DNA from 4 places in the Staphylococcus sp. acrmy genome. Region 2 is predicted to be linked to each of the others. Evidence: riboswitches for the same ligand, from Rfam matches in the RefSeq annotation. Region 2 holds a riboswitch; each other region holds the start of a gene.
What was found. Region 2 has a riboswitch for S-adenosylmethionine ahead of metX (homoserine O-acetyltransferase MetX). Riboswitches for the same ligand answer to the same signal wherever they lie in the genome.
Positions count from the first base shown of each region.

Region 1: it holds a riboswitch for S-adenosylmethionine, as region 2 does, so the genes downstream of both, FH144_RS00390 (MetQ/NlpA family ABC transporter substrate-binding protein) here and metX (homoserine O-acetyltransferase MetX) in region 2, are expected to answer to the same signal.
Region 3: it holds a riboswitch for S-adenosylmethionine, as region 2 does, so the genes downstream of both, FH144_RS06460 (methionine ABC transporter ATP-binding protein) here and metX (homoserine O-acetyltransferase MetX) in region 2, are expected to answer to the same signal.
Region 4: it holds a riboswitch for S-adenosylmethionine, as region 2 does, so the genes downstream of both, FH144_RS00215 (aminotransferase class I/II-fold pyridoxal phosphate-dependent enzyme) here and metX (homoserine O-acetyltransferase MetX) in region 2, are expected to answer to the same signal.

Region 1 is NZ_JALCVE010000001.1:81,305-86,331, forward strand. Features, by position in the region: gene FH144_RS00385 (aspartate aminotransferase family protein) at 1-497, opposite strand, end outside; gene FH144_RS00390 (MetQ/NlpA family ABC transporter substrate-binding protein) at 752-1,567, opposite strand; SAM riboswitch class I at 1,678-1,784, opposite strand; gene FH144_RS00395 (DUF898 domain-containing protein) at 1,930-2,355, shown strand; gene FH144_RS00400 (hypothetical protein) at 2,534-2,704, shown strand; gene FH144_RS00405 (LPXTG cell wall anchor domain-containing protein) at 2,935-3,135, shown strand; gene FH144_RS00410 (hypothetical protein) at 3,341-3,511, shown strand; partial or broken gene thiC (phosphomethylpyrimidine synthase ThiC) at 3,623-5,027, opposite strand, start outside.
Region 2 is NZ_JALCVE010000007.1:15,393-20,419, reverse strand. Features, by position in the region: gene serS (serine--tRNA ligase) at 1-617, shown strand, start outside; gene FH144_RS08395 (AzlC family ABC transporter permease) at 980-1,675, shown strand; gene FH144_RS08390 (AzlD domain-containing protein) at 1,672-2,001, shown strand; SAM riboswitch class I at 2,100-2,198, shown strand; gene metX (homoserine O-acetyltransferase MetX) at 2,265-3,233, shown strand; gene FH144_RS08380 (YybS family protein) at 3,355-4,281, shown strand; gene FH144_RS08375 (DHH family phosphoesterase) at 4,309-5,027, shown strand, end outside.
Region 3 is NZ_JALCVE010000005.1:40,055-45,081, reverse strand. Features, by position in the region: gene gcvH (glycine cleavage system protein GcvH) at 1-180, shown strand, start outside; gene FH144_RS06470 (toprim domain-containing protein) at 462-848, shown strand; gene FH144_RS06465 (thioredoxin family protein) at 841-1,137, shown strand; SAM riboswitch class I at 1,195-1,300, shown strand; gene FH144_RS06460 (methionine ABC transporter ATP-binding protein) at 1,383-2,408, shown strand; gene FH144_RS06455 (methionine ABC transporter permease) at 2,401-3,096, shown strand; gene FH144_RS06450 (MetQ/NlpA family ABC transporter substrate-binding protein) at 3,116-3,931, shown strand; gene FH144_RS06445 (hypothetical protein) at 3,988-4,152, opposite strand; gene FH144_RS06440 (CsbD family protein) at 4,319-4,510, shown strand; gene popT (polyprenyl-phosphate transporter PopT) at 4,695-5,027, opposite strand, start outside.
Region 4 is NZ_JALCVE010000001.1:45,922-50,948, forward strand. Features, by position in the region: gene FH144_RS00210 (D-lactate dehydrogenase) at 1-407, opposite strand, end outside; gene FH144_RS00215 (aminotransferase class I/II-fold pyridoxal phosphate-dependent enzyme) at 432-1,592, opposite strand; SAM riboswitch class I at 1,670-1,780, opposite strand; gene FH144_RS00220 (phytoene desaturase family protein) at 1,864-3,369, opposite strand; gene FH144_RS00225 (phytoene/squalene synthase family protein) at 3,381-4,244, opposite strand; gene FH144_RS00230 (glycosyltransferase family A protein) at 4,265-5,027, opposite strand, start outside.

The DNA of each region.
Region 1 (5,027 bases), on a different contig from region 2:
CCACTTAATAAAGGACCATAATGTTTACGCATATTCAAACTGATTGCTGACATGGATAATGAACCAAATGTTGACCCATGATAAGCATTTGTAAAACTGATAATGTATGGTCGCCCTGTATACGCTCGCGCAAATTTAATTACACCATCATTGGCATCTGAACCACTTAATCCAAAGGTTACGCGCTTTTCAAAATCCCCTGGCGCAATATCGCACAGCTTTTTAGATAATTTCACAGCTGGTTCATGATACATATAGGCAGGCGTATAATGGATAAATTTATCAACTTGCTTTTTAATCGCTTCTGTTACGCGTTTTGGTGCATGGCCTACATTCTGTGAGCTTGCACTTGATAACAAGTCAATATACTCTTTTCCATCTACATCAACCAACGTTGCCCCATAGCCGTGATCAATCGCTAATGGATAGTATTTAATTCTTCCTGACGCTGCAAAATATTTCCCATCTTCATTTATAAGTTGCTCTGACTTTGTCATTCGTATCCATCCTCCCAAGAGAGACACCTGGATATGTAGTTGAATAGGATGATGGCCAAGTATAGTGGCCATTTATCCAGGTTTCTCTCGGCTTTCGCCCAAAACATTGTTAAGTAATATTTATCAATATACTAATAATTGTCAGATTTGTAAATATTTTCAGAAAAATTAAAAAATATAAATTCTCAAACAAAATAAATAAAGGTAAGGTTGAAACCTTTGAACAAGATTTCTCCCTTACCCTTCTCTATTTATTATTTACTTTCGTACGGGATTACATCATCCCCGTATTCTTTCTTAATGTAATCTTTAATTTCTTTTGATTGCATTACTTTTAATAGTTCTTGGAATTTTTTATCGTTTTTATGTCCTTCTTGAACTGCAAGAATATTGGCGAATGGTGATGATTTACCTTCCATAACAATCGCATCTCTTGAAGGTTTTAAGCCGTTATCGATAGCATAGTTAGAGTTCATAATAACCGCAGCGCCTTCTCCATTTTTATATGTTTTAGGTAAGAATTCAGCACCTTGTTGATGATTAAATTTTAAATTCTTTTTATTTTCCACAACGTCTTCAAATTTGGCATCTTCTATTTTTACACCTTTTTTCAATTTAACTAAACTTTCATTAACAAAGAATGACAAGAAACGTCCTTCTTCAGCTGGGTTATTAGAGACGTATATCGTTGAGCCCTCCGGAATATCTTTAAGGTGTTTATATTTTTTACTATACACGCCCATTGGGGTTGTAAATACTTTACCAAGTTCTTCTATTTTATATCCATGACTCTTCTTCTCTGCTTTCAAATAAGGTACATGTTGGAAGAAGTTCGCATCGACATCGCCTTTATCTAACAATTTATTAGGCACTTTATAGTCATTTACTTCTTTTACTTCTAAGTCATAGCCTTTCTTTTTCAATTGTGCTTTTGCTTTCTTCAGTACATCTCCGTGTGGTGCAGGAGATGCAGCTACTGTAATCTTCTTATTCTCTTCCTTATCTTTGCCACATGCTGATAATACTAAGATCAAGACTAAAACACTTATAATACTTATCCACTTTTTCATATGTATCGACACCTTTATTTATATTTTCCAATAAAATGAGCACTCTTAAATGATTAGAAGACACAAAAAAATACTTTCTATCTATTTAAGAGAAAGCATCGATACACTCTCTCTTATCTCTTAAAGTATTGTCTACTTTATGTGAATTAGCACCATTTCGTTAAACGACGGTTGCTGGGCTTCATAGGGCACATCCCTCCACCACTCTCGATAAGAGTTAACACGTTTTATTGAATTGATATTATCTTAGCATTCGCTCTATAACCGGTCAATATATTTTTTAAATATTCCGAAAAGTTAACACGTGTTATTCTTTGGCACCAAGGGAATAGTAATATAATCAAGATTAAAGGAGGCTAACAATGTTACGTTACGGCTATCACCTATTAAGCGCCTTAATAATAAGTATAGTCTTGCTTATTACCATGGCCATTATGGATGTCTTTGCACAATCCACGCATCTTACTTTATTACTTATCAACATTGACTTCTTAGCTGACCCAAGTAAAGTACCATTAGTAGTAGAATTACTGATTCATGTATTGATAGGTTTTATTATATATATTGTTTTCTTGTTTATTTATCATATATCTAAGCCACTTTATAACTTAAGTTATGTGTTACTTATGTTGATATTCATCGTACTCTATCCACTCTTAATTATGTTAGCACGACGTGAGATATTCCAATTCAGTTGGCTTGAGTATGGTTTATGGATGGTTGCGCACATTATCTTCATTTGTTTAATGGCATGGGCTATACCCTACTTTTCAAAAAAGAAATACTAAATTCACAGAAATTATAAACTTTAAATAACCTTTAATATTGTTAAGCTAAATTTACAAAAGGTGAGTTCTTTAAGCTAGGTTAAAGTTTCGATATCGTTCGTTTTAAAGCCCTATTTAATTCAATTCTGAGTGTTACACTAAGGCTGTAATCGATAATAAATGAAATGGGGTTTGCATTGTGAAGAAGGTTTCTCTATTGGTGTTAACTGTTCTAATAGGCACGGTAATATTATGTTTAAACTCAAACCATGCATTAGCTGCAGAAATGGTTACGAAGGACAATGCACAACAAGTTGCACAAGAAGCAATGTCTAATAGTGGAATTTACAAAACTTCGGCAAAGCCATAGATAAAGGTAACTATTTCGAAATTGAAAGTCATAATAAAGCAAATTCTGGTGTAGGTGTCTACAGAGTTTATAAAACTGGCGAAGTAGAATATAAGAATGATAAATTTAGTGATTTTAATCAATTAGCAAGTGAAGACACACATGCGGAACACGGCATCGCAAAAGCTGCTGAATTAGATAACCCATCTCCAACTACTTCAGACGCTTCTTCCGTAGATAATGCTCGTGAATTGAATACGTATTATGTAGGAAATGTAGCTTCTACAGAAGTCCCATCATCTAAAACTAATACACATCAATCTACTTCAAACAAAACATTGCCTCAAACTGGTGATGCCAATCATCATCAACCTATTCAAGCTTTAGGTAGTTCATTATTTCTACTAGGTAGTTTAATTTTAATCAATCTCACAACTAGAAAAACTGCATAATAGCTTGAATGTTTTTAGTGAGAGTGAGACATTTATATCATAGATGTCTCCATTTTTGTTTTGGCAATAGTTGATTGAGTTGAAGACTCACTGTAACTGTACTTTCTTCATTACTGGTCAACCTTGCTAGAGTGAGACAATGAAATCTTAGAAATCACATTAGATTTCTGTGTTGCTCTCTTTTTATGTAAGGAGGTTAAACTATATGGTTTATACGTTATTAGGTATATGCGTCATCTTACTAATAGGCGTTGTCGGCTTTCCATTGATATATGGATTCATAGATGGCTCTAAAAATCCTGGCAAGTATCCTAATTTTCTATCTAAAGAAGAACAACGTCGTCAAGAACATAGAAAGAACAGAAAAGATAAGTAATAATAATTTAGAAAAAATATTGCACCCCTAGAAGTGGGATTGTTTAGTCCAACTTTTAAGGGTGCATTTTATGTGATACTTTATAATTTAATTGTGTAACAGTATCTTATATTAATGATAAATTTTACTACCTTGTTCTTTGAATTCTTCGGCTTTTTCTTTCATTCCTTCTAATTTCTCTCGATGTTCTTCTCTGATATTATGCGAAATTTTCATTGAACAGAATTTAGGGCCACACATACTACAGAAGTGTGCGACTTTAGCCGCTTCAGTCGGTAACGTTTGATCATGATACTCACGTGCTCTATCTGGGTCTAACGACAAGTTAAATTGATCAATCCATCTAAACTCGAAACGGGCTTTACTTATCGCATTGTCACGTTCTTCTGCATTTTTTAGATCTTTTGCTAGATCGGCAGCATGGGCCGCAATCTTATAAGTAACCACGCCTTCACGCACGTCATCTTTATCTGGTAAACCAAGATGTTCTTTAGGTGTTACGTAACATAACATTGCTGTACCATAGCTTGCAATGTTAGCTGCCCCCGATAGCTGAAGTAATATGGTCATAAGCTGGTGCAATATCAGTTGTCAGTGGTCCAAGTGTGTAGAACGGCGCTTCTTTACAATAGAAATCTGCTAACTCTTGGTTTTCTTTAATTTTATGCATAGGAATATGGCCAGGACCTTCAATCATTACTTGTACATCATGTTTCCAAGCGATATCAGTTAGTTCTCCAAGTGTTTTCAATTCTGCAATTTGACTTTCATCATTTGCATCATAAATTGAGCCTGGTCGTAAGCCATCACCTAATGAGACAGCAATATCATATTGCGCTAATATCTCACAAATATCATCAAAATGTTCGTATAAAAAGCTTTCTTCGTGATGTGCTAAACACCATTGCGCCATAATTGAGCCGCCTCGAGAAACAATGCCAGTGAGGCGGTCTACAGTAAGTGGTACATGATGTAGACGCACACCCGCATGAATTGTGAAATAATCAACGCCTTGTTCCGCTTGTTCGATAAGCGTATCTCGATAAATTTCCCAAGTGAGATCCTCTGCTACACCACCAACCTTTTCCAAAGCTTGATAGATAGGCACGGTACCCACTGGCACTGGAGAATTACGCAATAAATATTCTCGAGTAGAGTGAATATTCTTGCCTGTCGATAAATCCATGATTGTATCTGCGCCCCAATGGATAGCCCATACAAGCTTTTCTATTTCAACTTCAATAGATGATGAGACAATAGAGTTACCAATATTAGCATTAATTTTAACTTGGAAATTCTTACCAATAATCATTGGCTCAGATTCAGGGTGATTTACATTGTTAGGAATAATGGCGCGTCCTCTAGCAATTTCTTCACGGACAAATTCTGGGTCCACGTCTTCTCGGCATGCCACATATTTCATTTCTTTAGTAATTATGCCTTTTTTAGCATAGTACATTTGTGTAATGGCATGGGCTTTACTTGCTTTTCGCGGTTGGTAGTCAAAAGATTGTTC
Region 2 (5,027 bases):
AAGGTCTTTACACTATTCCAACTGCAGAAGTGCCATTAACAAACTTCTACAGAGACGAAATTATCCCACCAAATGTATTACCTGAAAAATTCACTGCACAAACTGCATGTTTCCGTAGTGAAGCAGGATCTGCTGGTAGAGATACAAGAGGTTTAATCCGTTTACACCAATTCGATAAAGTTGAAATGGTACGTATCGAAAAACCTGAAGATTCTTGGGATGCTTTAGAAGATATGACTAAAAATGCTGAAGCTATCTTAGAAGAATTAAAATTACCATATCGTCGTGTCATCTTATGTACAGGAGACATCGGCTTCAGTGCAAGTAAAACATACGACTTAGAAGTTTGGTTACCAAGCTATGACAACTACAAAGAAATTAGTTCTTGCTCAAACTGTACTGATTTCCAAGCGCGTCGTGCAAACATCCGCTTCAAACGTAATGCAGATGCTAAACCAGAATTAGCACACACATTAAACGGTAGTGGTCTTGCTGTTGGACGTACATTTGCAGCTGTCGTTGAGAACTATCAAAATGAAGACGGTTCAATCACAATTCCAGATGCATTAGTTCCATACATGGGTGGTAAAACTGAAATCCGTCCAGTAAACGGCTAAGTTATAACTCATATATTTAGCGTTGAGGCTATCTTGAAAAAGATAGTTTCAACGCTTTTTTTAATTGTCATATTAACTCTATTTAAAGATAATCATTTCCCACAGTAAAATCCTGCTTTTTCTTAATAAAGTAATAAAGTAAATAACGTCTTTTTAGACTACCTGATATGGGGTAAGTAGAAATTTTGACCTAAAAATAGAGAACTCTAAAAACATTGATAAATCAACGTTTTAACACGTCTGTTAGTCTTACGTCACACAACCTGACGTCTAAGTATGTTGCTACTCTTAAACTAGTGTATTAGACTAAATTTAATTATATATTTACTTGTGGAAACGAATGGAACAAAGGGGGTAAAAGAATGACGTCACATGTGACATTTAAACAAGGGGTCAAGGAATGTATTCCTACGTTATTAGGATATATTGGAATTGGTTTGTCATTTGGAATCGTGGCGGCTTCACAGCATTTCAGTATATTAGAAATCTTATTACTATGTTTACTAGTCTATGCTGGAGCAGCGCAATTTATCATCTGCGCACTTGTCATAGCAGGTACACCGACTTCGGCCATAGTATTAACCACTTTTATCGTCAATTCACGTTTTTTCCTATTATCAATGACATTAGCGCCAAGTTATAGAAATTATAGCGTTTGGAACCGTATAGGCTTATCGTCAATCTTAACCGATGAAACATTTGGCGTAGCGGTTACACCTCATTTAAAAGGGGAGAAGATAAACGATCGTTGGTTACACGGTTTAAACTTAACTGCTTACGTATTTTGGGCGCTTGCAAGTGTGGCCGGCGCAGTATTCGGTAAATATATCTCTAATCCAGAGATGTTGGGACTTGATTTCGCTATTACGGCGATGTTCATCTTTCTAGCAATGGCACAATTTGAGTCGATTACACGTTCAAAACTCAAAGTGTATCTTGTATTAATTGCGAGTGTCATCGTGATGATGTTAATTCTAAGTTGGTTTATACCTTCATACGGCGCGATTCTTATCGCATCAATCTTTGCAGCAACATTAGGGGTGGTGATGGATAAATGACGACATCTTGGCATACGTTAATATTAATCGTTTTATGTGGGCTCGTAACGCTAATCGTCCGCGTTATCCCGTTTCTTATGATTTCACGTATTCAACTTTCAGAAACGGTAATTAAGTGGTTATCATTTATACCCATTACCTTATTCACGGCACTTATCTTAGATGGCATCATCGTCCAACAAGACGGCGTACAAGGTTACACACTCAATATTCCGTTTATCATTGCAACGATTCCGACCATTTTCATTGCACTCATTACACGTAGCCTGACGATTACCATACTAATAGGTATCGCATTCATTGCTGGTTTACGTTTTTTCTTTTAAAAGGCAGAATCCTACAGCTAGCTATTGAAGTTACAAATGTAATTAGATAAAATAAATTTAAACAAAACAGTTACAAAGTGTAAAAACTAAACAATATAAACTTATTGAGAGAAGTGGAGGGACGCGGCCCTATGAAACTTCAGCAACCGGCATTCATGTACGGTGCTACAACCAACGAGATACTCGAATGATAAGTAATAAGCACATCGCTTCATACTTCTAAAGAGTATGGAGTGATTTTTTTATCCAGAGGAGGAAAGCGTATGACACATTATACGGTAGACACATTAAACTTAGGACGATTTAGAACAGAATCAGGTGAAATGATTGAGAATCTACAATTACGCTACGAACATGTAGGATACTCAGGTCAACCACTTGTAGTCGTTTGTCATGCGCTAACCGGCAATCATTTAACGTATGGTACTGATGAACATCCTGGTTGGTGGCGTGAAATTATCGACGGTGGCTATATGCCTATCTACGATTATCAGTTCCTTACATTTAACGTTATCGGTAGCCCATTCGGCTCAAGCTCTCCCGTAACGGATACACATTTTCCGAAACAATTAACACTAAGAGATATTGCTAAAGCGATTGAAAAGGGCATTCAAGAACTCGGCTTCGAAAGAATTAACATCTTAATCGGCGGAAGTCTAGGTGGCATGCAGGTGATGGAATTACTCTATAATAACCAGTTCCAAGTTGATAAAGCGGTTATCTTAGCAGCCACTGATAAAACGTCCTCCTATAGCCGAGCATTTAATGAAATTGCGCGTGAAGCCATTCATCTTGGAGGTAAAGAAGGACTAAGTATTGCACGTCAATTAGGCTTCCTAACGTACCGGTCGTCTAAAAGTTATGATCAACGCTTCTCTCCAGACGAGGTCGTTAGTTATCAACGCTACCAAGGTAATAAGTTTAAAGAAACGTATGATTTATCCTGTTACTTAACAATGTTGAATGTCTTAGATAGCCACAATATCGACCGTGGCCGTGTAGACGTAGATGAGGTCTTTCAATCTTTAGATACTAAAGTACTTACGATGGGCTTTACAGATGATTTATTGTATCCAGATGACCAAGTGAGAGCAGTAGGGGAGCGGTTTAAATATCATCGTCATTTCTTTGTGCCAGACAATGTAGGACATGACGGTTTCTTATTAAACTTTAATGATTGGGCACCGAACTTATATCATTTTCTAAAAGTAACGAATTTCAAACGAAAATAATGGAAGCGGATTACCGCAATAGTGCCACTAAACCAACGACTAATGAGTGTGCTAAGTACTATTTCTATACATTTGTTTTAATCTTGTATAGAGGTTAAAATAGAAGTTACAGTCAAAAAGTATGGGAGTGGCAAATGTGTTTTCAAAAGTACACCTTAAAGCGACGATTTTAGGAACAATTGCGCTCGTTATTGTTGCTTTAATCACGTATGTGTTACCGATACTTGGTTTGATACTATGTTTATTCGCCACAATTCCAGGGATTATTCTATGGAACAAATCTGTTCCATCATTTGGATTTGCCGCGTTAGTCACAGTTATTTTAACCACTCTATTAGGTAATACATTTGTATTAAGTGCCATGATTTTAGTTTTACTACTTAGCTTTATTATTGGCCAATTATTAAAAGAACGTGCTTCTAAAGAACGCATCTTATATATAGCAACTACATATTTAAGTATATTTGCTTTAGTCGCATTCATGTTATTACAAGTATTTAAAAAGATACCAAGTGCAACAACACTTATTAAACCTTTCAAAGATGCAATGCATAGCGCCATTGTTACATCAGGCGTGGAGTCTGATTATAAAACGCTATTAGAAGAAAGCTTTCGCCAAATGGCAGTACAACTTCCAAGTTTTATTATTATCGGAATTTTTATTCTTGTTTTAATTAGTTTAATTATTACATTTCCGATTGTACGTAAATTTAAAGTAGCTACACCGATTTTCAAACCTTTATTTGCTTGGCAAATGAATCGTTCATTATTATGGATTTACATGATCGTCTTGCTGTGCGTAATGTTTGCGACTCAGCCAAGTACTTTCCAAAGTATCGTGTTAAATTTTGAAGTTGTGTTATCATTATTGATGTATATTCAAGGATTGAGTTTAATTCATTTCTTTGGTAAAGCAAGACGTATGCCAGATGCTGTAACGATATTGTTAATGGTCGTGGGGACAATTTTAACGCCAGCAACACATATTGTTGCATTACTTGGGGTACTTGATTTAGGAATTAATTTAAAACGAATGATTAAAAAATGACTTTAAAAAGTGAATAGAGGTGGAAGAATGAACCGTCAATCCACAAAAAAGGCATTACTTATACCTTACATTTTGATGGTACTTACTGCGATAGCACTTGTCGTTGTATGGTTTATCTTTAAGCCATTGGTAGCTACGATTGCCGCTGCTATTCTAGTCGTGATGATTATTATTAGCATCGTGTTAGTAAGACAAGCATTATTAAAAATGGATAACTATGTGGATAACTTAAGTGGTCATGTCTCGGCTGGTAGCAATAAAGCCATCAAACGTCTGCCAATTGGTATGGTCGTACTTGATGCCGATGATCATATTGAATGGATCAACCAGTATATGTCTGAACACTTAGAAACGAACGTCATCTCAGAACCAGTTAATGAAGTGTTTCCGAATATTTTAAAGCAGCTTGAAAAGATTCAAGAAGTTGAAATCGAACATGGTCCATATCATTATCATGTACGCCATGCCCAGGAAGAAAATTGTTTATACTTCTTCGATATTACGAATGAAGTACAAACACACGCATTATATGAAGAATCGAAACCTATTATTGCGACCCTTTTCCTAGATAATTATGATGAAATTACGCAAAATATGAATGATACGCAACGCTCTGAAATCAACTCAATGGTGACACGAGTGATTAGTCGTTGGGCGTCAGAATATAATATTTACTTTAAACGTTATAGCTCTGACCAATTCGTAGCGTATTTAAATCAAAAAATTCTAGCGGAAATTGAAGAATC
Region 3 (5,027 bases), on a different contig from region 2:
TTATACGCGCCAGTATCTGGTAAAGTTGTTGAAACTAACGACGAATTAGAAGATAGCCCTGAGTTCGTTAACGAATCACCATACGAAAAAGCATGGATGGTTAAAGTTGAACTTAGCGATGAAAGTCAATTAGACGAATTATTATCTGCTGATCAATATAAAGAAATGATTGGTGAATAATTTACTTAAACTCCTTGATTATATATCTGGGAGTTTTTTATTTCTGGAAAATTAGGTTTTGTATTAAACCTTTAAATATAAAATTGTACTTATAGCTATACATAAATAGCTTAATTTTTGTTTTATCTTATATTTTATGGCGTGTTGTTCTAACTAATAATGTCTTAGCTTTATATTTTTACTCATTTTCAAAAGTATTGAATTATAATAAATGTTTAGCTTTTTGAGTTTCTGTGAAGAAGTAAATGATTGTTTATTATCGACTTAGAAGGTGGATGAACATGGCAATTTTAAATAAGGTTATTATTGTTGAAGGTAAATCTGATAAGAAGAGAGTACAACAAGTCGTTGCTGAACCTGTGAATATCATTTGCACACATGGTACAATGAGTATCGATAAATTAGACGATATGATTGAAACTTTATATGATAAGCAAGTGTATGTGTTAGCAGATTCGGATAATGAAGGCGAGAAGATTAGAAAATGGTTTAAACGTTATCTTAGTGAAAGTGAACACATCTACGTGGATAAAACGTATTGTGAAGTAGCACGATGCCCTAAGAACTATCTTGCTCACGTATTAAGTAAACATGGCTTTACAGTTCGTAAAGAAAAAAGTCTAATTCCTAATTTAAGAACTGAAAGGTTAGTAATTATGCATGAATAATTCTATAGAAATTGAAGATATTAGTGAACATTATAATAAAGATAAACATTTAATTTTTGGTTACACACCAATGTGTGGAACATGTAAAATTTCAGAACGGATGTTAGATATAGCGAATGAAATTTTACAGTTACCAATTAAGAAGATAGATTTAAATTATCATCCAGAATTTAGTGAAAAAAATAAAATTATGTCTGTGCCTGTACTCATAGTCATGAACAAAGATCAGGAAACCGATAGAATTTATGCTTTTCAATCGGTTCCTTATTTGTTAGAAAATTTAAAATAGTTGTTGACGAAACTAGAGTGCAATGGTAGGATATAAATTAATTAAATAGTGCGAAAACTCTTATCAAGAGAGGTGGAGGGATGTGCCCTATGAAGCCCGGCAACCGTCTTATTATAGAAATGGTGCCAATTCACATAAAGTGCCACACTTTAGAAGATGAGAGAAAGATGATTCAATGCTTTCTCCACCGACTAAAGTGGGGAAAGCATTTTTTAATTACATAAAGGTTTAAGGAGGCATTTAACGTGATTGAGTTGAATCAAGTTGTTAAACGTTATCACACAAAGAATAAAGATGTACTCGCTGTTGATCACGTTGATTTAAAAATAGAAACTGGCACAATTTTCGGAGTTATTGGATTCTCTGGTGCTGGTAAAAGTACGTTAGTGCGTATGTTCAATCATTTAGAAGAACCTACGTCAGGCGATATCATTATTGATGGTGACAATATAAATAAATTGTCTAAATCAGACTTACGACAAAAACGTCAAAAAGTAAGCATGATTTTCCAACATTTTAATTTATTATGGTCGCGTACCGTCTTACGTAATATTATGTTCCCACTTGAAATTGCTGGCTTTTCAAAAGATAAAGCTAAAAAGAGAGCGTTAGAACTCGTAGAATTAGTTGGCTTGAAAGGTAGAGAAAGTGCTTACCCTTCAGAATTATCTGGTGGTCAAAAACAAAGAGTAGGTATCGCTCGAGCATTAGCCAATGAACCAGACGTATTATTGTGTGATGAAGCCACAAGTGCGCTAGACCCACAAACGACTGATGAAATATTAGATTTATTATTGAAAATTAAAGAACGCGAGAATTTAACGATTGTTATCATTACCCACGAAATGCATGTAATCAGACGTGTGTGTGATGAAGTAGCAGTAATGGAAAATGGTCGCGTGATTGAACAAGGCAATGTCACTCAAGTATTTGAAAATCCACAACACGAAGTGACAAGACGCTTTGTAAAAGAAGACTTAGATGATGATTTTGAAGAATCAATTAAACATTTAGAGCCTTTAGATCCAGACGCTTACATCGTAAGACTTAACTTCAATGGTGAAAATACTACAGAACCAGTTATTTCTTACATAACTAAAACACATAATATTGATTTTAATATTCTTGAAGCAAATATTAAAAATACGCGTGGTAGTTCATTAGGATTCTTAGTTATCCACGTCCCACATATTGCGGAAAAAGATTTTGAAAATTTCAAAAACGACTTACATCAGCAACATGTCAATGTGGAGGTGATTAAACATGGATAAGTCTTATGGTGATATTTTCCACGAGATGATCACAATGCCTAATGTTCAGTGGCCAGAAGTATGGCAAGCAATTTACGAAACACTTTATATGACGATTGTGTCTACCATCTTTGCGTTTATCTTTGGACTAATTTTAGGGGTGTTATTATTCTTATCTGCTAAAAGTAATTCTACAGACGCAAGAGTGTTCTATAGTATTGTGTCGTTCATTGTTAACCTGTTCCGTGCAATACCATTTATCATCTTAATCTTGTTATTAATTCCATTTACAAGTGTCCTATTAGGAACAATTAGTGGTCCGACTGGTGCGCTACCTGCCTTAGTTATTGGGGCAGCACCATTCTACGCAAGATTAGTTGAAATTGCATTTAAAGAAATAGATAAAGGTGTTATTGAAGCGGCATGGTCTATGGGGGCAAATACTTGGACAGTCGTTCGTAAAGTATTAATTCCAGAAGCAATGCCTGCGCTAGTATCAGGTATTACAGTTACTGCCATCGCTTTAGTTGGCTCTACTGCAATTGCCGGTGTTATTGGTGCCGGTGGTTTAGGTAACTTAGCTTACTTAACTGGTTTTACTCGAAACCAAAATGATGTCATTTTAGTTTCAACAGTATTTATTTTAATTATTGTATTTATAATTCAATTTATTGGGGATTGGATTACAAATAAAATTGACAAACGTTAAAGAAAAGAGGATGGAATGAATGAAAAAACTTTTTAGTCTATTTTTAGTACTTACATTAACAGTCGTTTTAGCAGCTTGTGGTAATGGCAATGGTGGAAAAGATAAAAAAATTACAGTCGGTGCATCGCCAGCGCCTCATGCTGAAATTTTAGAAAAAGCTAAACCTTTACTTAAAAAGAAAGGCTATGACTTAGAAATCAAAACAATCAATGATTACACTACGCCAAACAAATTATTAGATAAAGGTGAAATTGACGCTAACTACTTCCAACACGTTCCTTACTTAAAAACAGAAAGTAAAGAAAAAGGCTATAAAATTGAAGATGCTGGTAAAGTTCACTTAGAACCAATGGCTGTTTACTCTAAAAAATATAAAAGCTTAAAAGACCTTCCTAAAGGTGCTACAGTTTACGTGTCTAACAACCCAGCTGAACAAGGTCGTTTCTTAAAATTCTTCGTTGACGAAGGTTTAATTAAAATTAAAAAAGGCGTTAAAATTGAAGACGCTAAATTTGAAGATATTACTGAAAACAAAAAAGACATTAAATTTAACAACAAACAATCAGCTGAATATCTACCTAAAATCTATCAAAACCAAGATGTTGATGCAGCAATCATTAACTCTAACTATGCAATCGATCAAGGCTTAAGCCCTCAAAAAGATTCAATTGCAGTTGAAAAAGCGAACAACAACCCTTACGCAAACTTAATTGCCGTTCAAAAAGGTCATAAAGACGATGAAAAAGTAAAAGCTTTAGTTGAAGTATTACAATCTAAAGAAATTAGAGACTTCATCAAAGATAAATACAAAGGTGCCGTTGTACCTGCTAAATAATAAATATTGAAATAAGCTCCGTAGTGATTTTATTGGCTACGGAGCTTTAGTATGTTTTAAATCGTTTTCGTATCACTATAGAGGATACCGACGCCAAACTTGTTTTGAGCGACGGCATACTCAAACTTAATAATTTCAATATAAGGATGCTCTTCTAAAAAGTTATTTACTTTTTTATTTAAGCCATTTTCTGTCATAGCACTAAAATTTATAAATTTCATAATATTCAACTCCTTCTTATGATTAAGTGTAGCATAGTGCTAAATGATATTATTAGTAGAATATTTCCGTTGAGCTTAATTAAAATATTTTGTTATTTATGTTTATAAGTAATTTGGCGGGGTATAGTATCTATGTAAATGACAGTCTACCAAGGAGGAATTTTAAATGGCTGAAGATAAATTTGAACAAGCAAAAGGTAACCTTAAAGAAACAGTTGGTAACGCAACTGACAATAAAGATTTAGAAAAAGAAGGTCAAAACGATAAAGCATCAGGTAAAGCTAAAGAAGTTGTCGATAATGTAAAAGACAAAGCTAATGATGTAATCGATAAAGTAAAAGGCGATAACAATAAATAAAGTCGTGTTATAGAACGAGCGCATGTGCATTGCACATGCGTTTTTTTGTGTTTATAAAGAGAAAGTTTAAACGTCTCGTGTGTTAATGCATACTCATGTTATAACCACTCAACACTTCACATTTTCCATATAAAAAAGCCAACAAAGAATTGGGCTTTGTTGACCTTTAAATTATAACTAAATATTATTCTGGAGTATCGACACTACTTGTTACTTGGCCTAAAACATAGCTTGCGATAAAGCCTAAAACAAGAGTGATAATAGAAATAATCCACTCGGTTGCTGAGCTTGGTAGGCCAGGGAAAACCGCAAAAATAGATCCTACCACGAAGCCAATAATTAAGGCGAATGTAGTGTAAAAGTAATGTGTTAAACAATACTTAATAATACGGCTTGAAAGTAAGAAACCTGTTAAAATACCAAGTCCTACAATTAGAAGTAGTGGAAGTCCGTCAAAGTTAAGTTTAACTAAATCTGATATTGCATACATAACTGTTCCGTAAGCACCAAATACTAA
Region 4 (5,027 bases), on a different contig from region 2:
TCCCAACGAAAATCATAATCACGCACTTTACGTTGAATATCATTCTGATTTCTTACGATATTAATCGCTTGTATCACGGCAAATTCTGCAATTGAACTTGGTGAATATGAAGGTACATTGGAAACAACAATGTCATACTTGGTCGCTAAGTCTAAGTCGTACATATCGAAACCTGCACTACGTTGTGCGATATGTTTAATGCCAAAGTCATGTAATTTAGCAAATACCTGTTCTGAAAGAGGATGTTGTTGAGACAATGATAAACCGTCAAATCCTTTCACACTGTCTACATTATCATCGTTTAATAGTTCTTTATTCATCTCTATCTCAACTTGATTGTCTTGTGCCCATTGTTCGATGAAAGGTATATCTTCATCTCTTACACTCATCATTTTAATTTTTAACATTATGCATCATCCTTTCTTGTCTTCTTAGTTGTCGTATAAATGTGCTAATGACGCTAATCTCTCGGCCGCTTCTGCTAAATCGTTATCATTTAATGCTAAGGAGATTCTAACGTAATGACGGCCATTTTCTCCAAATGGAATACCTGGTGCGACTAAAATGGATTTCTCTTTTAATAAATACTGTTCAAACGTTTCACTGTCATATCCTGGAGGGGTTTGTAGCCATGAATAAATGCCTCCTTTTGAATGTACAAAAGGTAAGTGTGCTTCAGCTAGGCGTGCTTCAAAAGCATCACGACGACGTTTAAACGTAGCATTTTGTTGTTCTAAAAAATCATCATAATTATTTAATGCATACGTTGCCGCATCTTGTAAGGCACCAAACATTCCTGCATTGGTATGGGTTTGATATTTTTTAAGCGCTTGAATCATCTCTTTGTTTCCTACTGCAAATCCGACACGGAAACCTGACATATTATAGCCTTTTGATAAGGAGAAGATTTCGATTGCGACGTCTTTCCCATGTTCAGAAGCAAGAATGCTTGGGTTCTTCGCATCAAAGCCAAATACGCTATAGGCAAAGTCGTGCACAATCTTCGTTTGCGTTCCTTTAAAACGCTTAATGGTTTCATCAAACACTTCTGACGTAGCAGTAGACCCGGTTGGATTGTTTGGATATGTAAGGTAAATCAGTGACGTATGCGCTAAAGTCTCTTTATCAACACTGTCCCAATCTGGTAGATAGTCAGGAGGCGATAAATTGAGTGGTACGGGGTTCGCGTCGGAAAGCATCACGCCTGCTAGATAATCCGTATAACCCGGGTCAGGTAATAGCACGTTCTCTCCTGAGTTAACGACACACGTCGGTAAAGCGACGAGTCCATTCTTCGTGCCATATAGGATACACACTTCATCATCTTTATGTAAATCTACGTTATATTGACGTTGATAGAAATTCACAATAGCTTCTTTAAATGATTCTTTGCCATGAAACGCTCCATACTTTTGATTCTCGGGTATACGCACTGCTTCTGCAAAATGATCAACGATACCTTTAGGCGTTTCGCCATCAGGAATGCCCACTGCCATATTTATCAGTGGTAAAGATCCATGTTCAACTTTGCGTCCCATCGTTTTGCCAAAGTAACTTTCCGGTATAGCGGCTAATCTCTTTGAAATGACCATCTTCATCCTCCTTTAGATATAAAAGTAACGCTATACACCACTTTTCCAAGTGGCATATAGCGTTATTTTGTACACGACACTTATCTGTGAGGCGTTACCTCTTTGGAATTAGCACAGTGCTGTTTTATATGTGAAGCCTGTTGCTGAAGTTTCATCGGGCCAAATCCCTTCACTTCTCTGGATAAGTTCTTTCGAATTACTATTTATTTTATCAGGACGAAAAATATTGTCAATATTTATAATTTTCAGATTTAATCTAACTATTCAGTATTTAAATCCCTTTATTAATATCTTCTAACATGGCTTCTGCCGTAATTTTAGCGCTCGTTAAGACAATTGGAACACCTGCACCAGGATGTGTACTTGCACCTGCAAAGTATAAATCTTTATAATCTTTCGACACATTAGCCGGACGATAATAGTTACTTTGCGTCAATGTAGGCATTAAGCCGAATGCCGTACCAAATTTTGCGTTATAACGACTTTCAAAGTCTAATGGTGTAAAGATTGTTTCTGAAATCACATCTTTGCGCACATCTTTAAGTTCTTCAATTGTTTCTATTTTGCTATAAACAACTTCTTTGGCGCGTTCGATTTCATTTGGATCATTCCAATCTATTTCGCCTGTTTTCAATTCAGGGACAGGCATAAGCACGTACATTCCAGTTTGGCCTTTTGGCGCTAGCTCATCATCTTCTACCGCTGGAAAATAAAGATATAAAGAAGGATCATCTGGCATTCTACCACTAAAGATATCATCAATATTGCCTCTAAAGTCTTTGGCGAATACAACATTATGAACATGAACTTTATCGCGTAGTTCTCTGTTTATGCCGGCATAGACAAGGAAAGCTGAACATGAGTAGTCCATGTTGTCTACCTTTTCAGGAGAATATTTCTTCAGTGGTGCATGGGATGGCATCAAGTGTTGTGCGACATACGGGAAATCTGCAGTACATAACACTTTATCAAAGCGATGGATTTCATCATTCACACGTAAACCATCTGCACGTTTAAATTTAGGATCGATAATGATTTCTTGTACATCTGCATTTAATCGAACTTCAATACCTAAATCTTGGCCAAGTTTCAATAAGCCTTGTGCTAAGCCATACATTCCGCCTTTAATATAGTGCACGCCATGGACCATTTCAATCATTGGAATAATTGAATAAATAGACGGACCTTGTTTAGGGTCGATACCTATATACAACGTTTGGAATGCGAGTAATTTACGAATCTTTTCATTAGAAACGTAATCGTCAATAAGTTGATTCGCTTTGCTAAACGTTCTTAGTTTAAGACCACGATATAATGTCAGTGGATTGTAAAACTCACTCGGCTTACGGAAGGTACGTTCTAAGAAATATTTACGTGCAACTTCATAACGTCTATATACGTCGGTTAAGAACTGCATAAATCCTGGTGTTGACCCCGGTTCGATAGCTTCTAACGCTTGGCTTAACTGCGCTAAATCAGTCGACACACTCACTTTATCTTTATCCGAGAAATAGATATCAAAGATATGCGTTAGTTGTCTCATATCTATGTAATCTTCAAAGCGTTTACCACTTTCCTCAAATACTGCTCTGTATACATCTGGAACCATTACAATCGTAGGTCCCATATCGAACGTAAAGCCATCTTTTTTAAATTGACTCATACGCCCACCTACTTGTTCATTCTTCTCGAAGATTGTTACTTGATGTCCATGTGCAGCTAATCTAGCGGCTGCTGATAAGCCTGTTACTCCTGCGCCAACGACGGCTATCTTCATATCTTTCCCACCTAAGCTTTATATTTTTTCTTTAATTTACGGTAGATCTTATTTTTCTTCCATGTTGATACATAGACACGGTCTTTTAGCGTGTAGTCCGCTTTTCTGACTTCAGTTAAAATGCCTCGATATACTTCAGCAGCTAACTCAATAATCATACGTGCTTCTTCGTTGTACACTTCTAGATGGTTTAAGACTTCGTTATAATTATCATCCGCAAGTTTAGCATAGCTTTCCCATAATTTTTTATAGGCTTCTGAAGGTTTAGCACGTTCTACTTCCTGTGCGATTGACACATCATATGCTTTTAAACGTTCTACGCTAAAGTAGACGCGTCCATTTTCAAAATCTTCATCTACATCGCGTAAAATATTAGTTAACTGCAATGCTTCGCCTAGTTGCTTACCATATTCATACGCTTTATCTGTTGGTGGTGTCGCTAAAATTGGAATCAATAATACGCCTACCGTGCCTGCAACACCATAACAATAATCTAGTAACCCTTGATCTGTCTCGAACATTTCGAAATCTTGGTCTGCTTCTACTGCATCTATCAGGTCATAAAGGGCTTGATAATTCATTTGAAAATGTGTTGCAGTATCGGCAAATGCCGTCATAATAGCCGCATCACTTTCAAATGTTTCAGGTATTGTCGCGTGCTGTTCAACAGATTGAACGTCACGTCGTATTTTATGTAAATAGTCCACATCTTGATGTATATCGATACTATCATCAACGATTCGACATACGGCATAGATAGCCCAAATAGCTTGTCGTTGCTGCTCTGGTAACATATCAAATGCATATGAAAAACTTTTAGAATAATCTTTCATAATTTGATGACAATATTGATAACTTTCTTCTAATGTTCTCATGGAGAGCCCCCTGTTATGCATTAATCATTAATATTAAAAGTACGTCCCTTCCATTTTACAGTTTTCGTAAAATAAATGTGACGATATGAGTTCATAAAAATTAAAATAAATATCCAAAATAAAAGTGGATTCATTATTAAAAATAGGAGTGAAAAGCTACCTACTCTTTTATGTAATTTCACAAATTGTATTGTGTATATTCCATATGATACACATATACGCTTAAATGACAATGATTTCACTAATAATCCTAGAATTAAAGCTAAAGTCGAGGTCATCGTGCCTATCATCCAGATTATAATCATTGCCATGAGACGTCCTTGCGTTGCCGAGGCGCCTACTGCTAAATGTTTCGTCCAACCTTCGACTAACGATTTAGGACCTTCTTCATACATTCTAAAGCCAACATACCCTTGTCCTTCGTAAGCCGTCACCGGTAGATGGTGCTGTTGAAAGGCTCGACCTAGCGCGAACCCTTCAATAATATGTGTTTGCGCATTTTTATGACCTTCCGTTAAAGCATAATCTGTTTGATTCATAACTGTAACTGGACCAAATGCCAATGATTGCGTTTGAGCTTGAGCTAAAGTTGACGATTGGTTCATACCTACTACCGTCATTAAATTAAATAAGGCCGAGGCTTGTTCATACGGTCGTTGTACAATGTGATAAGGTTGGATGCTTAATAAACCGCGATACGCTTGTTTAGCATATGTTTGCATTATCGCTTCTAACGCCTGTTCGTTCATTAATACGACATCTGCATCCATAAATATGATTATT